DNA from 2 places in the Paenibacillus sp. ICGEB2008 genome. Region 2 is predicted to be linked to the other one. Evidence: riboswitches for the same ligand, from Rfam matches in the RefSeq annotation. Region 2 holds a riboswitch; the other holds the start of a gene.
The links. Region 2 has a riboswitch for S-adenosylmethionine ahead of metA (homoserine O-acetyltransferase MetA). Riboswitches for the same ligand answer to the same signal wherever they lie in the genome.
Positions count from the first base shown of each region.

Region 1: another riboswitch for S-adenosylmethionine. It lies ahead of C400_RS0113385 (methionine ABC transporter ATP-binding protein); the one in region 2 lies ahead of metA (homoserine O-acetyltransferase MetA).

Region 1 covers NZ_AMQU01000014.1:55,146-63,995, reverse strand. The annotation lists gene mqnE (aminofutalosine synthase MqnE) at 1-604, shown strand, start outside; gene C400_RS0113415 (NAD(P)/FAD-dependent oxidoreductase) at 807-1,874, shown strand; gene C400_RS0113410 (YuzB family protein) at 1,991-2,248, opposite strand; gene C400_RS0113405 (NifU family protein) at 2,338-2,583, shown strand; gene C400_RS0113400 (SDR family oxidoreductase) at 2,675-3,439, opposite strand; gene C400_RS0113395 (MetQ/NlpA family ABC transporter substrate-binding protein) at 3,583-4,425, opposite strand; gene C400_RS0113390 (methionine ABC transporter permease) at 4,500-5,168, opposite strand; gene C400_RS0113385 (methionine ABC transporter ATP-binding protein) at 5,165-6,187, opposite strand; SAM riboswitch class I at 6,324-6,462, opposite strand; gene C400_RS0113375 (Cthe_2314 family HEPN domain-containing protein) at 6,593-7,312, opposite strand; gene C400_RS0113370 (UbiD family decarboxylase) at 7,368-8,850, opposite strand, start outside.
Region 2 covers NZ_AMQU01000007.1:820,412-829,261, forward strand. The annotation lists partial or broken gene corA (magnesium/cobalt transporter CorA) at 1-584, opposite strand, end outside; SAM riboswitch class I at 1,134-1,260, shown strand; gene metA (homoserine O-acetyltransferase MetA) at 1,378-2,295, shown strand; gene C400_RS0108450 (PLP-dependent transferase) at 2,420-3,604, shown strand; gene C400_RS0108455 (aminotransferase class I/II-fold pyridoxal phosphate-dependent enzyme) at 3,601-4,779, shown strand; gene mqnC (cyclic dehypoxanthinyl futalosine synthase) at 5,121-6,254, shown strand; gene C400_RS0108470 (YitT family protein) at 6,403-7,266, opposite strand; gene C400_RS0108475 (cation:proton antiporter) at 7,351-8,577, opposite strand; gene C400_RS0108480 (cation:proton antiporter regulatory subunit) at 8,582-8,850, opposite strand, start outside.

The sequences.
Region 1 (8,850 bases), on a different contig from region 2:
TCAAGAGCTGCAAAAGGCAGGACTTCAATCTTTGACTGGTGGTGGCGCGGAAATCTTATCTGATGAATATCGGAAGAAGATGCGTGTTACCAAAGCCAATGTGGACCGCTATCTTGAAGTACATCGTACGGCCCACAATCTCGGTATGAAAACTCATACGACGATGCTGTACGGTTCAGTCGAAACTTATCAGGATCGTATTGAGCACATGCTGCAAATTCGTGAATTGCAGGATGAAACAAATGGATTTATGGTATTTATCCCACTGTCCATGCAGCCGAAAAGCAAAAACGCCAACATCATGCGCCGCAACTCTGCTTACGAGGATCTCAAAACCATTGCGATCAGCCGTTTGATGCTGGACAATATCGACCATGTTAAAGCTTACTTCATTAATATTGGTCCGCAATTGACGCAGGTCGCTCTTACCTTTGGCGCATCTGATGTCCATGGCACGATTGTGCGCGAGCAGATCAGCCATGCCGCAGGTGCGTTGACTCCTGCCGGATTGACCCGCAAAGAGCTAATCTGGCTGGTCAAAGGTGCTGGACGCATACCTGTAGAACGTGACACCTTCTATAACGAAATCGAAGTTTTCGAATAAGTGTAACATCGGATTCAGATTTCCCGCGTGCATTTTATCCCCATTACTCACACCAAGCAGCCTCAAGCTGCCCCGGAACACGTCGGTCTGTCTGCTAAAGGCAGGCCCCTTTCCGGGCTTTACAACAACAAAACTTGTGCTAGATCGACAAGACACCAGACCATTTGCCGGGGACACGGTAACGAAAGGACGGCGGATTTTGATGAAAAATTTCGTTATTCTAGGGGGCGGCTATGGCGGCCTTACCATTGCCAAAGAATTGCTGGATAAACACATTCCCGACGATATTCAAGTTATTTTAGTGGATCGGATGCCCTTTCAGGGGCTGAAAACAGAATACTATGCCCTTGCGGCAGGTACCGTATCTGATTTTGATTTGAGGGTACATTTTCCGGATGAACAACGCCTTATTCGCAAATACGGAGAAGTCACTTCGATGGATCTTGAGAATAAAATGGTTCATTTTCAAGATGGTGATCCTTTGCCCTATGACCAACTTGTCATCGCGCTAGGTTGTACCGACCGTTTTCATAATACACCGGGAGCTGAAGAATACAGCTGTACGATCCAATCCTTTAATCATACCCGCCAAACGTATCTGCGCTTGAATGAAATCAAGCCTTATGGACATGTCCATATTGTAGGTGGCGGTCTAAGTGGGGTCGAGATTGCTGCGGAGTTACGTGAAAGCCGCGCGGATTTGAATATTACGATTATGGATCGGGGCGAGCGGGTGCTATCAGCATTTCCGCAACGTTTGTCTGCTTATGTACATGCCTGGTTCAAGGAGCATCATGTGAACGCACTAAATCATGTTGCGGTTTCCCGCATTGAGCCAGGGGCTATTTACAACCGTGACGAGCAAATTATGACCGATGCGGTTGTATGGACAGCCGGGATTCAGCCCGTTAAAATTGTGCAGGATTTAGCAGTTCCTAAAGACCCTCAGGGTCGCATCGTGCTAAATGAATATTATCAAATACCGGATCATCCTGAAGTGTACGTCGTCGGAGACTGTGCGAGCCTTCCTTACTCTCCAAGCGCTCAGGCGGCAGAGGTGCAAGGTGAGCAGATTGCCCACATTGTACGCGACCTGTGGAAAGGACAAACGCCTCACCCGCATCCTTTAAAGCTACGTGGTACATTAGGTGCACTTGGCAAGAAGGCCGGGTTTGGTTATGGCTTTATGGGCAGTACCTCTTTGCGTGGACGAGTGCCGCGTCTGCTTAAGAGCGGTGTGCTCTGGAAGTCCAAACGCCATTTTGGCTAATTGGATACTCAACAAACAAAGAAGACCTGCTTCCAGAGCAGGTCTTCTTTGTTGTTACATCTATGAATAATACATATTTCCTACAAGAGGAAGCTGCTTGCCGATGACTTCTATTTTTAATCCAAATCCAGGTTGTCCCATGCTTCGGCTTCTTTAATTTTGTTTAGAATCACTTCGTACAGAAGCTCTGCTGAATCTGCGGATACAATTTCACCATTAACCATCGCATAAGGCTCAGCGTTACACTGACCGCAATTGCTTAGGCAGCCGTATTCAATCACATCATAATCCGGGTTCTGTTCTAGTTTGGACATAATCTCATCGGTACCAAAATGCATATTACTGGTGCAAAATTCAATAATAGGTCTTAACATTTTTTTTCACCTGCTTTGGATGACGGGCATTTTAATTTGGCCCGCTTTGTAATATAATAAATAAGGTATAGGAAAGGAGTTGAATTCTAATGAGCGAAGCACAAAGCGTTCAAATGTATGATGAAGTAGCAGACGTACTGGATAAGCTCCGTCCGTTCCTGCAACGCGATGGCGGTGACGTTGAGCTGGTTGACGTTGAAGATGGTATCGTTAAGCTGAAGCTGGTAGGCGCTTGCGGCAGTTGCCCAAGTTCTACAATTACGCTGAAGGCAGGGATTGAACGCGCTCTTCTCGAAGAAGTCGAAGGCGTCCAAGAAGTGGTACAAGTATTCTAATGCTTGATGCATAATGATCAGAGAGTCTTGACTTCGGTAACGAAGCTCAAGACTCTTTTTTGTGTTACAACGTCTAAAGGATCTCTCGATCTTATATGGTTGGCCGAATGGGGTCCAATCCTCCGGACACATCCATAATATTACCCGTTATAAAATCCGAATGCTCCTCACACAAATAGGCGATCACTCGCGCAATGTCCTCTCCGCTTCCTGGACGCCCACGCGGTGTCTCTGTATCCTGCATGCCGATGACATCGGCAATCGACTTTTCCTTGTTCGCTCCTCGGATATCCCCGGGACAGATCATATTGACCGTGATGCCATGGGGAGCTTCCTCTACAGCCAGTGACTTCGTAAAAGACACCAGCCCCACCTTAGCAGCTGCGTAGACGGCGCGATGCGGCCAAGCCCTTGCTTCTCCAGCATGACCAAAGCCAAAATGAATAATACGTCCCCATTGCTGGCTACGCATGTGCGGCAATACCAAATGATCCAGCAACATGGTACCGACCAGATTCCCCTGTATCATGGCATGAATCTCAGCCACACTGTAATCCGCAAACAGACGGCGTTCCCGGATGAACGGTCCGGCATTATTCACCATAATATCGACTCCGCCCAGCCGATCCTGCACTTCACCGATCAGCCTGGTGATATCTTCCTGAACCGAGATATCTGCTTGTAAAGACAGGCAGCGTACTCCCTTAGACTCAATTACCCGCTTAAGCGCTTCGGCTTCAGCCTGGCTATGGACATAATTCAGGGCAATGTCACAACCTTCATCAGCCAGACGCAGAGCGGTCATTTTACCTAAACCTTTGGCACTACCCGTTATGAGTGCGACTTTGTCTCTCAACAGTTTTCCTCCTCTTCACAGAGAACGGTCACCCCCAAGTATAAAATATTTAAGCAATCCCTACAACTCCAACCAAAAAGAAACCCCAGTCCTCTTGTTCAAGAGAAGCTGGGGTTTACGTTCAGCGCATTCTTAGTTTCTGCTTAAAATGCAGGGATAATTGCGCCTTGATATTTATCTTCAATGAATTTTTTAGTTTCTGGAGATTGCAAAGCTTTAAGCAGTTTTTGGATCGCTTCGGAATCTTTATTATCAGGACGTGCTACCAGTACGTTAGCATATGGTGAATCTTTGTCTTCCAGTGCCAATGCATCCTTGGTCGGATTCAGCTTGGCTTCCAAAGCGTAGTTCGTGTTGATCAACGCAATATCCACTTCAGGCAACTGACGTGGCAGCATAGCTGCTTCCAAAGTTTTAAATTCCAGATTTTTCTTGTTTTCAGTAATATCTTTTACGGTTGCTTCAATGTTGCTTGCGTCCTTCAGCTTGATCAGACCTTGTTTCTCCAACAGCAACAATGCACGGCCTCCATTGGTCGCATCGTTCGGAATCGCTACTGTTGCACCGTCTGGAAGTTCATCAAGCTTTTTATATTTTTGGGAGTAGATACCGAATGGTTCCAGATGAACCGCGCCAACAGAAACCAGATCCATTTTACGCTCTTTATTCATCACATTCAGGTAAGGTACATGTTGATAAAAGTTAGCATCCAGTTGCTTGTCAAACAATTGTACGTTCGGCTGTACATAGTCGTTAAACTGAACGACTTGAAGACGAACCCCTTCTTTTTCCAACTGAGGCTTGATCGCTTCCAAAATTTCCGCATGTGGCACAGGAGAAGCTCCAACTTTCAGCTCGACTTCACGCGGTGACCCGCCTGTATTTTCGGCCGCATTGTTTGTATCCGATGTTGTGCTCTTTGTACCGCAAGCAGCCAGTACCGCAATTAATGTCAAGCTCAATACAGCCAATACCCATTTCTTCATGTTGTTACCCCTCCAATAATTTGTAATATTCAGGATCAGACGTCCTGATCAATAAGGATATCTATATGTTTTCCCTATTTTCGAGTATAATGCCGCACGAGGCGATCTCCTGCCATTTGCAGCAATTGTACCAATACGATCATCAGCACGACCGCAACGATCATTACAGCCGTTTCATAACGATAATAGCCGTAGTTGATTGCCAGCGTACCCAGTCCACCGCCCCCGATCATACCGGACATTGCCGTGTAGGATACGAGTGTAACGACGGTAATGGTTAATGCGGCGAGCAGGCCGGGCAGTGCCTCACGTAACAGCACACGCCGGATAATTTGTCCTGTCGAAGCCCCCATCGCTTGTGCAGCTTCAATGACACCCTTGTCCACTTCACGTAGTGACGTTTCGACAAGACGTGCGAAGAAAGGAGCAGCCCCGATAACCAATGGCGGAATGGTTCCCAGCACCCCGGTCGAGGTACCTACCAACGATCGTGTAAAAGGAATAAGTGCGACGATCAAGATGATAAATGGTACGGAACGCAAAATGTTAACGACGAAAGATAATACAACGTATATCACCTTCATCAGAGTCAACGAGGAACGGCTTGCCAGAAACAACAATATACCGAGCGGCAAACCAATAACGAGGGTGAACAATGCAGATGCCCCGAGCATCTGAAGGGTTTCCAGAGTAGAATTCCCTAGCTCTTCCCAACTCACTTGCGAAAAATCAAGTTCGCTCATTGTCCGATCACCTCCACATCGAGTCCTTGCCCTGACACTTCGCGCAGCGTATGTTCTATATCTGAATGGTTTCCTTCAAAACGAACGATCAGCTGTCCATATGGTACGTTTTTAATCGTAGAGATGGTGCCCTGTAAGATTGCAAAATCAACACCTGTACTTCGAGCCGTACGCGATAGAATTGCATCATAAGTTTTACTGCCCAAGAAGGAGATACGTACCACCTGTGCCGATTCGCCGCTACCTGCTGCTGCAATCGCTGCTTGTAATTCCTCAGGATGTTCTGCCTCCCGCTGGATAAAATCCTTAGTCACCTGATGCTGTGGCTTCAAAAACACTTCCGCCACCGGACCTTGCTCCACGATATCGCCCTCATGAATGACGCCAACTCGATCACATATACTTTGAATGACATGCATCTCATGAGTAATCAATACGATAGTCAAATTAAAGCGCTGGTTAATATCCAACAGCAATTTCAGGATAGACCCTGTCGTCTGCGGATCAAGCGCAGACGTCGCTTCGTCACACAGCAGCACATGCGGATCACTAGCCAGTGCCCGTGCAATCCCTACCCGCTGCTTCTGTCCACCTGAGAGCTGTGACGGATATTTTCCACTGTGTTCTTTCAGTCCCACCAATTCCAGCAGCTCGCGAACTTTCTTGTCTAGCTCCTGCTTTGGGGTATTTACCAGCCGCAATGGAAATGCAATGTTGTCATACACTGTCGCCGAAGACAACAAATTAAAATGTTGAAAAATCATTCCGATTTTTCGGCGTTGCTTCTGTAACTGGGCTTGACTCACAGTCACAAGGTTAACCCCATCTACCCATACTTCGCCTGAAGTAGGGCGTTCCAATAAATTAATACAGCGGATCAACGTACTTTTGCCCGCCCCGGAATGACCAATCACCCCGAATATTTCTCCACGCTTTATAGAAAGGTTCAACCCGGACAACGCATTAACGCGTCGGTTACCTTTACCATAATGCTTGGTTAATTGCTTAATCTCTATCAACGTGCTGCGACCTCCTTCACTTCTTTCTTACCCTGTTAACCAGTTGTCATCTCTCGGGATTGTATAAAATCACTATTTATTTATACAAAAAAGAGCCCCTTTCACAGAATGAAAAGGGCCCCACCTTGCGAACCTTTTCTCATCTGCCAAAATCGCTATAACTCTAGCGGTTTTGTAGGAATTAGCACCATATGTTCCCTCCCGGTGCATTACACCGGGAAAGAACGGGTTGCCGGGCTTCATCGGGCCAGTCCCTCCACCTCTCTGGATAAGAAAAATATGTTAAACTCCAGCTTTAGCTGTCCGTTAAGTTTATATAAAAAAAATAATTCAAGCATTTTTCTGAAACTAGGTTTCAGTATAGATAGTTTACATTGCTTTGTCAAAGGATATTTTCTGTCATAATTATGGGCGCACTGCCCGGTTCTCCCATTGTTTCGCAGTATAAGAAAATGCGTTTGATAGCGACTGGCATACCATTTCCAAGCCCTGCTGCAAATCTTCCAGATGGTGATCAAGATCCTCCAGTTGGATTTTTCCATATAAAGCACGGTGACGTTGCCAGAGATCGTCCTGCATTTCCGTGTTCATATAATGTATTTCCGTATTTCGACGCTTACGCAAGCGATTGATGGCATCGTTGTATGTGTCCTTGATATCATTTAAATTATCAGTCAATACAGGATGCATTTTGAGATACTTGAGCTGTCTCAACACGGTAAAATACGAATAATGCGCCTTATACTGCCCTGTTTTTAAATCATACAAATCATTCATCCAATTACCAAGCTTATCCAAAATAGAGAATACCCGCACAAACCCATCCTTATAAAAGAAAACATACAAAGCATAATCGGATTTTTCCTCCTTGCTCATATCTTCAGCGTATCCGGCTTTCACTTTCATACGGAAAAAGGCGGCAGCATGATGGCTCTGCTCCAGTTCATCCAAAGACGACATCAGACCACGTGTTAAAATATCCGCCTTCCGAAAGTCATGGGTAGGATCACCACTGGCCTGGATTTGCCGTTCCAGCAAATGTAACATGTCTGACATGCTATTCATGGCATCCAGCAAGACGCCATGATTTTCACGTGGGGGCTCGCCCAACAGCTTGCGTATCATGCTTCACGCCTCCTTCATATCTGTAAAATCCGGCTGTTAGATGCTTGAATTGGCGTCAAGCGAAATAACTCGTCCACCGTTGATCTACAAGCTTAACTATATCCTCACGCGGTAGCACCTCATCAGGGTAGCCTGGCTTCATACGTGCATCCACTACAATCGGCAGCTTATAGTTCAGATGATGCAAACGTACTTCGCTGTCGGCGTACATATCTGTAGCGGGGTTAAAGCGTGTGAATACCGTCCACAGGAACGAGGCTTGGGAGCGAACAACTTCTTTGGCATCGTCCACGATAAAGACAAGCGGCCACTCTTGCTCACCCGCAGCTAATCGCTCCAATACACGCGCAGCGAGTTCAGGCTCCTGCTCAAAGGACGAGCCGGATATAACGAGGCAACCTCCGCAATAGGGTTCGATTTCACGAATTCCCGGCAGATCGCCGCCTTCATAAACGCGAGGCAATTCACGCACAGGTTCGCCTACCCCCATCAGAATCGCCTTGCTGCCGTGATTCAGCTTGCGGCCCGTGTAATCGAGTGTATCGTGAGACGTATGGTTAAAAATAAACAAATCTCTGGCTGGATTAAATCGCTCCAAAATGGTTTCTAGCAACAGGTTAAAGTCGGATAAATCGATCACCCGATCCGTCAGCATCAGGAATTTGGTCAACGACAATTGACCTTGACCCAGAATGGTAAAGCCGGATACCAGCGCTTCACGGGAGTAGCTTTCACGTACGACTGCCGCTGCCAGCGCGTGTACACCTGTTTCTGCATATGCCCATAACGACTTGACAGAAGGCATCACAAGCGGATAGGCGGGCGACAACAGACGTTGCAAAAATTCGCCGAGATAGTAGTCTTCCTGCCGTGGCTTACCTACAATGGTTGCCGGATAAATGGCATCTTTGCGGTGATGCATATGTTTGACATGAAACACAGGGAAATCATGTTGTAATGAGTAATAGCCAAAATGATCGCCAAACGGCCCTTCCGGGCGACGTTCATGAGGCGGCACATAGCCGCTGATCGCAAACTCGGCTTCTGCCGGAATGCGATGGCCTCCAAGCGGGTCTTCTGTCATGGGCAGCTTGCCCCCCATAATCAGAGAAGCCAGCAAGAGCTCTGGCAAGTTTTCCGGGGCAGGAGCAATGGCAGACGCAATCAGAGCAGGCGGGCCACCGATGATGATCGTCGTAGGCAACGGCTCATTACGCAGCTCTGCCTCATGATAATGGAAGCCGCCGCCTTTATGGATTTGCCAATGAATCCCTGTCGTCTGATCATCATAAATCTGGATGCGATACATCCCCAAATTATGGTCCTTGGACTGGCCTGGCTTTTCGGTATACACGAGCGGAAGCGTAATGAACGGTCCTCCATCCTCGTGCCAACTGGTTACTCTAGGCAGCGGAGCCAGCGGAGCATCCGTACGGCGAACGCCCAATACAGGAGCTTCGTTATGAGATACTGTTTTTAGTCCTACTTTTAGCATGTCCTTAATCAGGCCACGTTCATTCCACAACGCTTTGGGTGTA
Region 2 (8,850 bases):
GGGTATTGATGACTTCCTTTTGCGGGCCGAGCACTTTTTTTTAGCCATAGAATCTCACTGCGCAATCCGATGATTTCGTTCAAGTGCGACTTTTTCGTATGCATTAGAATGTCTTCTTCCAGCTTTTCAATACGAACTTCAATCCGGTCACCAACCAGAAAATAGTTATCAACGATCAAATCGACCAACAGATACATAAAACGGTCAGGCTGGCTAACTTCCTGCTCCCACAGCATAGGCTTGAGAGTACGAAGCTCATTGATTTTCTGCTTGGTCACCGTAATGATAAAATGGCGGCCGAGAAAAATGTTCAAAGCACGCAAAAATATTTCTTCATCATCAAAACGAATACTATTTACAACGATAAAATAATGGCTTTCATAAATTTCAATCTTTGGACGCTGTTCTTCTTCACTCAAACAGTCTTCTACTGCAAGATCATGCATAGAAAATAAGGGCTGAAGCACTGTCAGATCCTCGACATCGGCATCAATCCAATAAAAGCCTTCTGCCGGTGCAGTGAGCGCCATTTCAATTTCTTCGACAGGGGTAAAAACCCCGTTGTTAACCAAACGGATTTTCATATATGTCACTCCTTATGCTCCGTCGTAACGGAAATACGTTTACCTTAAGCATAAGGAATGGACTCAGTTAGCCAGTTAGCCGGTGCAGGTAAGCGTGCATACCATCAAAAGCAGAAGGCTTTTGGAGCATGCGGAGCCTGGCGTCCCGTCTTTCGGCAAGCTGAAGTCATTCCTATGCTGTTGTTCAGGGATCGCCGCCTATTCGGACTCGGGTCGCCTTCCATTCCGGATTCACCTCACAAATGTTCTTTTTTAGGTTGCCACAGTATCGAAGAAAACACTCTAATCTACACTGTTGCACCGTATTTTTGCCTATTAGCACTTGTATAGTATAACGCTCGGCCTACGGCCTTTCAAGGGCAAAATCATGGGCTAAATCAACAGCAGTCATATGAGCTTCTGCGAAAGGGGGCATATGATTTAACCTATGGAAAAGGTAGACAAAATGTGAATGCAGGGCACAAATTTACAAGTCCATCTTGACGAAGCCCAGCCGATGCATTAAAGTGAACAACAAGAACTTTGTGAACCCAAAATGAATATAGCGAAATCTTATCAAGAGCAGGTGGAGGGACTAGCCCGATGATACCCGGCAACCGGCGATTTTTATCGCACGGTGCTAATTCTTGCAGGACTCGCGCTTTGTACAAAGAAGCGTAGCCCTGACAGATGAGAGAGGCGCATATGGATACAAATATGACCTTTCTCTAACCGAGAAAGGTCTTTTTATTATATGCCCGGCATCTCTACCAGACGATTTTCGCACAACTTACCGATCAAGGAGTGAGTTTACATGCCGATTAAAATTCCAGATACACTGCCTGCTAAGGAAGTACTGGAGGGCGAAAATATTTTCGTAATGGACGAAAGCCTGGCTTATCATCAGGATATTCGTCCGTTGCGCATCGCCATTTTGAATTTGATGCCTACGAAGGAAACAACGGAAACCCAACTGTTGCGTCTGGTCGGCAATACGCCGTTACAAGTGGATGTCACGTTGGTGCATATGAAGTCACATGTATCTAAAAATACATCGCAAGAATATTTGAACATGTTTTATAAAACGTTTGATGAGATCAAGAACAGTCGTTTTGACGGCATGATTATTACAGGAGCCCCCGTAGAACAACTTGAGTTTGAGGATGTGACCTACTGGCAGGAGATCCGGCAAATCTTTGAGTGGACGAAAACAAATGTTACTTCGACCATGCATATCTGTTGGGCCTCACAGGCAGGCTTATACCATCATTTCAATGTTCCGAAATACGGGCTCGACACCAAATGCTTTGGGGTATTCCCACACACCGTTATTAAACCTAAAGTGAAACTGCTACGCGGCTTTGATGAACTGTTTTATGCTCCCCACTCTCGGCATACCGAGGTTCGGCGGGAAGATATTGACCATATTGCCGAATTAGAAGTTTTATCCGAATCCGAGGAAGCTGGAGTGTACCTGGTAGCCACGCTTGATGGTAAACAAATTTTTGTAACAGGGCATTCAGAATATGACCCACTTTCGCTGAAATGGGAATACGATCGCGATATAGCCAAAGGACTGGATATTGACGTCCCCAAAAATTATTATCCTAATGATGATCCTGGACGCATACCGCCCTCGATCTGGCGGGCTCATGCCAATTTATTATTTTCAAATTGGCTTAACTATTATGTATACCAAGAAACACCTTATGATATCGGACCTCAGATTTAAAAATGGGCTTGTAGTTTACCCTTATACAGTACCACCTTGCAGTAGCGCAGCAGTATAGTCTTGGACATCCATTTTTGCAGCATATGTTATAGCACCTACTATGGAAGTGAACAGGAGGATTCATATGAGTGAGAAGCAGTGGAAAATCGAAAGCAGATTGGCACAAATCGGTTCAGTAGAGGAGCCAGTAACCGGGGCTGTTAATTACCCGATTTACCAATCTACGGCGTTCCGCCATCCCCGTCTGGGTCAAAGCACAGGGTTTGATTACATTCGGACGATTAATCCCACGCGAAAGGTACTGGAAGAGGCTGCTGCTGCACTTGAATCTGGTGATGCAGGCTTTGCTTGCAGTTCAGGTATGGCAGCACTGCAAACGGTATTTGCTTTGTTTGGACAGGGAGATCACCTCATTGTATCGCTGGATCTTTATGGCGGGACCTATCGTTTGCTAGAGCGTATTTTATCCAAATTTGGTGTGACCGCAACTTATGTGGATACAAACGATCTCGAAGCACTCCAACAGTCATGTCGACCGAATACCAAAGCCGTATTCATAGAAACGCCTACCAATCCGTTAATGATGATAACTGATATTCAGGCAGTGGCTGCATGGGCATCACAACATGAGTTGCTTACTATTGTAGATAATACGCTGCTAACACCATATTTCCAGCGGCCATTGGAACTAGGTGCGGATATTGTGGTACATAGCGCAACCAAATATTTGGGCGGACACAACGATGTGCTGGCAGGGTTGATTGTAAGCAAAGGAAAAGAGCTGTCAGCTGAAATTTCCTTCCTGCACAATTCCATAGGGGCCGTGCTTTCCCCAAGCGACTGCTATCAGTTGATGAAGGGGATGAAGACGTTAGCGCTACGTATGGATCGACATGAGCATAATGCTACGGTGTTGTCTAATTATTTACTGACGCATCCAGCAGTGGCGGAAGTATATTACCCGGCGCTTGAGGGCCATCCAGGTCGTGAGATACAAAATAAACAATCCAGCGGAAACACGGGTATTTTCTCTTTCAAAGTAAAGGATGCTCGCTATGTGGAGCCTTTGCTTCGTCATATTAAGCTTATTGCGTTTGCCGAAAGTCTAGGCGGTGTGGAATCGCTAATGACCTATCCTGCTGTGCAGACACATGCGGACATACCGGTAGAAATTCGGGATGCAGTCGGGGTAGATGACAGGTTGCTTCGTTTCTCTGTAGGTATCGAGCATACGGATGACCTGATTGAAGATTTGCGTTCGGCACTGGAAGCGGCACGTCAAGAAGTAGAAGGAGGGGAGCAGCAATGATAGAGGATGCGAGGAAGATCGGAGAGGATCTGGACAAAGGGCGGAAATTCGCAACCAAGCTGCTGCATTTTGGCTCTGAAATTGACAGTGTTACAGGGGCATCGAGTGTCCCGATCTATCAAGCTTCGACCTTTCACCATCATGATATTTTTAATCCCCCACAGCATGATTATAGCCGTTCAGGTAATCCGACACGACAAGCTTTGGAAGATTATATCGCCTTATTAGAAGGCGGAGCTTGCGGTTTTGCCTTTGCATCAGGTATGGCTGCCATCTCCACTACATTTATGCTCTTATCCGCTGGTGATCATGTCATTGTTTCGGAGGACGTATATGGAGGAACATATCGACTGCTGACCTCCATCTTGAAACGGATGAATATCGAAACGACCTTCGTTGATATGACGGATCTCAACCTTGTGAAAGAGGCGTTGCAGGAAAATACAAGGGCTGTGTATATGGAAACCCCGTCTAATCCGACCCTCAAAATTACCAATGTAGCTGGAATAACCTCATGGGCAAGGGAAAATGGACTTTTGACGTTATTGGATAATACTTTTATGACACCTTATTATCAACGTCCGATTGAGCAGGGAGTCGATATTGTATTGCACAGTGCGACCAAGTTTTTGGGTGGACACAGCGACGTACTGGCAGGGCTTGCGGTAGCTCGTACCGAGTCGTTGGGGAGACAAATCAAGCAGCTTCAGAATGGATTAGGTACTGTGCTGGCACCGCAAGAGTCTTGGCTGCTCATGCGTGGTATGAAGACACTGGAGGCACGTATGGCTCACAGCGAAAAAAGTGCAGCTAAGCTTGCCAATTGGCTAAACGAGCGCAATGACATTGAAGCGGTATACTATCCGGGCCTGGAAAATCATCCAGGGCGTGTGATTCATGAGAGTCAATCGAGCGGTTATGGTGCAGTGATATCGTTTGATGTGGGTTCGGGTGAACGTGCAAAAGAGGTCCTCAGTCGCGTACGTATTCCCATTGTGGCGGTGAGTCTGGGAGCTGTGGAAAGTATCTTGTCGTACCCAGCAATGATGTCACATGCGGCTATGCCGCAAAGTGTACGGTTGGAGCGCGGGATTACAGACGGACTACTTCGTTTCTCCGTAGGTCTGGAGGACATTGATGACCTGATCCGTGATCTGGATGAGGCGCTGAGCTAGAACGTTAGCACGTCCATAGCATCTCAACGTTATACGAAGGAAGCAAATAGGTACAGCCCTAAGCAGCAGGTTTCCGGTATTCAGGAGACTTGCTGTTTTCTACATGAATGACATGATAGACAGTGTGAAAAAAGGCACTTTTCAGTCTAAGTATGGTTCCTTACCAAAAGATATGTTAGTATTATCATTAGGTTTTACTATGCTAAATAGCACAGACAACATACAAGGCTAGTCATGAACATACATTACGGCAGGGTTCGAACGCAGGTTTGTGAAAGCATTCTCGTTCATAAGTCCTGTCTTTCATTTCGTCGCCCTGTGACAGCGAAGGAGGATACACCATGAGTGTAATCGACCATATTTTAGATAAAGCCCTACGCGGCGAACGCCTGAATTTAGAGGATACCGTTGCTTTGTTCGAATCAGACGAGGTTGAAAAAATAGGTCATGCGGCGAATAAAGTCATGAATCGCATGCATCCCGATCCCATAAAAACCTTCGTCATCGGACGAAATATTAACTATACGAACGTGTGTGACGTATACTGCCGCTTTTGCGCATTTTACCGCAGACCGGGTTCCGATGAAGGTTATGTTTTGCCGGATGAGGTGATTTTCCAAAAAATTAAGGAAACGCAGGATGTAGGTGGCACCGAAATCCTAATGCAAGGCGGTGTAAATCCAAACCTGCCGTTCAGCTATTATACCGATTTGCTGAAAGCTATTAAGGAACGTTTTCCAGATATTACAATGCACTCCTTCTCACCAGCTGAAATTCACAAAATGAAGGAAAAATCCGGCCTATCCATGGAGGAAACGATCCGAGCCATTCATGAAGCTGGATTGGATTCGCTGCCGGGTGGAGGCGGAGAAATTTTGGATGACCGTACACGCCGCAAAATTAGCCGTCTCAAAGGCTCCTGGCGTGATTGGATGGATGTCATGCAAACAGCTCACAAGGTTGGGATGAACACAACGGCTACCATGGTAATCGGATTTGGCGAGCTGATGGAGGAGCGTGCGCTGCATTTGCTGCGTGTCCGTGATGCTCAGGACGAATGCATTGAAAACAAATATAATTCTGAAGGATTTCTGGCCTTTATTCCTTGGACCTTCCAACCAGACAACACGAATTTGAAGAAAGAACGCCAGACGCCAGAGGAATATTTGAAGACTGTAGCGATCAGTCGTCTTGTTTTGGATAACATCAAGCATATCCAGTCTTCATGGGTAACGATGGGACCGGAAATCGGTAAAAAATCACTGTACTACGGTTGTGATGATTTTGGCAGCACCATGATTGAGGAAAATGTAGTTTCCGCTGCGGGAGCAACGTATAAGGTTAACATCGAATCCATTTTACAGTTGATCCGTGAGACGGGTCACATTCCGGCACAGCGCAATACCCGTTATGATATTATTCGTACTTTTGACAGTGCCAGCAGTATTGAGCATGACTTTATTATGCAAAATTAATATCAGCTAATATATCGTACATTACAAAACGCTTATCTTTCACTATCCTATGTACAAGGATAGTGAAGATAAGCGTTTTTGTGCGGAAGAGTGGATACTACAATATCTTTAATCATTTTTCTATTATGGTTAATATATTTGGGATTTGCTACGTTTCCCATCGCTTCATATACATGATCTCAGCCTGTGGGTCTGCCATTTGGATGGCCGCCTTAAAGCGCTGCAAATCCAAAAGATGAACACTGTAAATGATGACCATTTGTTCTTTTTTATCTGATTCGCTTTTAATCTTGCCCTTTATCTGGGCGGCAGAACCTTCAATAGGTGTGCTGTGTAAACGCAACCTGCGATATATGGCATCTTCGACAGTTGGCTGTTTTTTGCTGACAACACAGACCATGCGTCTCAGACCAGTAAACATCAGCCGAGTCGTTTCATAGGCAGCGAGACAGGATAAGGCGGAATAGAGGGCTGGCTCCCAGCCTAACACAAAACCAGCCGTAATGAGCAGCAGGCCATTACACAACATTACGATCTGTATTAACGGAATTTTCCGATGAATTAGCAACAAAGTGGATGGACGGCCATCGTCAGATTCGCTGAGTCCTAATGAATCAAGCAACCCCCCGTGACGAGCTGTCAGCGCTGCGCCAAGTCCAATACAGATTCCGCCTCCCAAAGCGCATACGACCGGATGGCCGCTCACTGCCGGAAAAGGCGAGAGAATGATGGCTGAGCCTGAAAAGGCAAACAAGCCAGGGAGTGCGCGAAGCAGCATGGGTTTGTGAGTAGACAAAGAATACAGCAGCATTAGTGGCAAGTTTAAAACGAATAGCAGTAACCCAAAATGCTCCTGTGTATAAAGCGACATGAGTCTGGAGATTCCCGTAACGCCTCCAGCGATCATATCATGCGGATGTAAAAACAATTCCAGACCGACGGATGCCGTAATTCCGCCAATTACCGTATAAAAGACAGGGAACCTGCTCGCATCTCCTGAAGCGGGCTTCACAAGCCGCCTCATAAAGTTTCGGCATGTTTTACAACGTGCGGCATAGCCTTCCCTCCTATGGATTGTCGTATCCAGCTTTTACAGTTACGCCGATTTGCTTTCTTCCTTTCGTAAGCGAGGGTCCTTAAATTTGAATATTTTGTTTAGCATATTAAAGATAGGCTTTGACTGCTTTGTCAGAAGCGGTCCAAGAATGGCCAGTATGAGTACATAGATGGCTGCAAAAGGTTGAACAATATCAAGCAAACCGCCTTCTTTACCCAAGTTGGCCATGATGATCGAAAATTCGCCTCGCGCCACAATAGTCAAACCGATATTTGCGGATGCTTTGGGAGATAGAGACGCTGTACGCCCAGCCAGCATACCCGCCCAAATGTTACCAAATAGTGTGAGAAGGACTGCTGCCAGCGCAAGCCATATGGCGTTACCTCCTAGAGACAGCGGATCAATGGACAGTCCGAAACTGAAGAAGAACAGGGCACCAAAGAAATCGCGGAAAGGAACAATTAAATGCTCAATCCGTTTGGCGTGTTCCGTTTCGGCCAGTACCAGACCGACCAGCAGGGCTCCAATAGCTTCTGCTACATGGATCGTTTCTGAAAAACCAGCCACCAGAAACAGTGAGCCAAAAACAACGAGGCCGAATACCTCATTGGAGCGGATACGGAGAATCCGATTTAGCAGAGGGACGGCCTTTCGACCGATAATAATAACTGCAAGCATAAAGCCAAGTGCGATGAGTGCCGATAGCAGTACACCCCCGAGCGAGGAAGAGTCGCTAAGAACCAATCCGGAGAGGATGGAGATGTAGACGGCGAGGAAAACATCCTCAAACATAATAATACCTAAAATCATTTCTGTTTCAGCATTAGCGGTACGCTTGAGATCGACTAGCACCTTGGCTGCAATCGCACTGGATGATATTGTCGTAATTCCGGCAATAACTAGTGTCTCGGCTACAGGAAAGCCGCTCAGGAAGCCGAGAGCCAGCCCCAGTGTAAAATTGATGCCAATATAAATGGTACCGCCCACAGCAATGGAACGACCTGATTTAATCAACCGACCTACTGAGAACTCCAGCCCTAGGTAGAAGAGAAGAAACAGCACTCCGATTCTCCCCATAAAATCAATAAACGGGGCGCTTTCGATAAACCGAAAATCAAAATGCCATAGCTCCATCGCATGAGGTCCAACTGCCATTCCGATCAGAATATAAAAAGGGATGACCGAGAAGCGCAGTTTGGAGGATATCAGCCCCGCTGCAGCAATTAGAGCAATAGCCAATCCAACCTCAAATACCAGATGATCCATCCAATCACCCGCTTCCGTTCATAAGGATTTGTTTAAAGCGTTTCTGCTGGTCACGTTCTCCAACAACAACTACAGTGGCATCATCGCTAATAATCACTTCAGGGCCAGGATTTACATATTTTTTTCCCTTTTTCTCCACAATGGCAATAACCGTGGCACCCGAATTTTGCCTTACATCGAGCTCCCCAATGGATTTGCCTACACTTGCATAGTGGGATTCCACTCTGTACCATTCGATAATAAAATCGTCAAATGTCATCTCTACACTTTCGA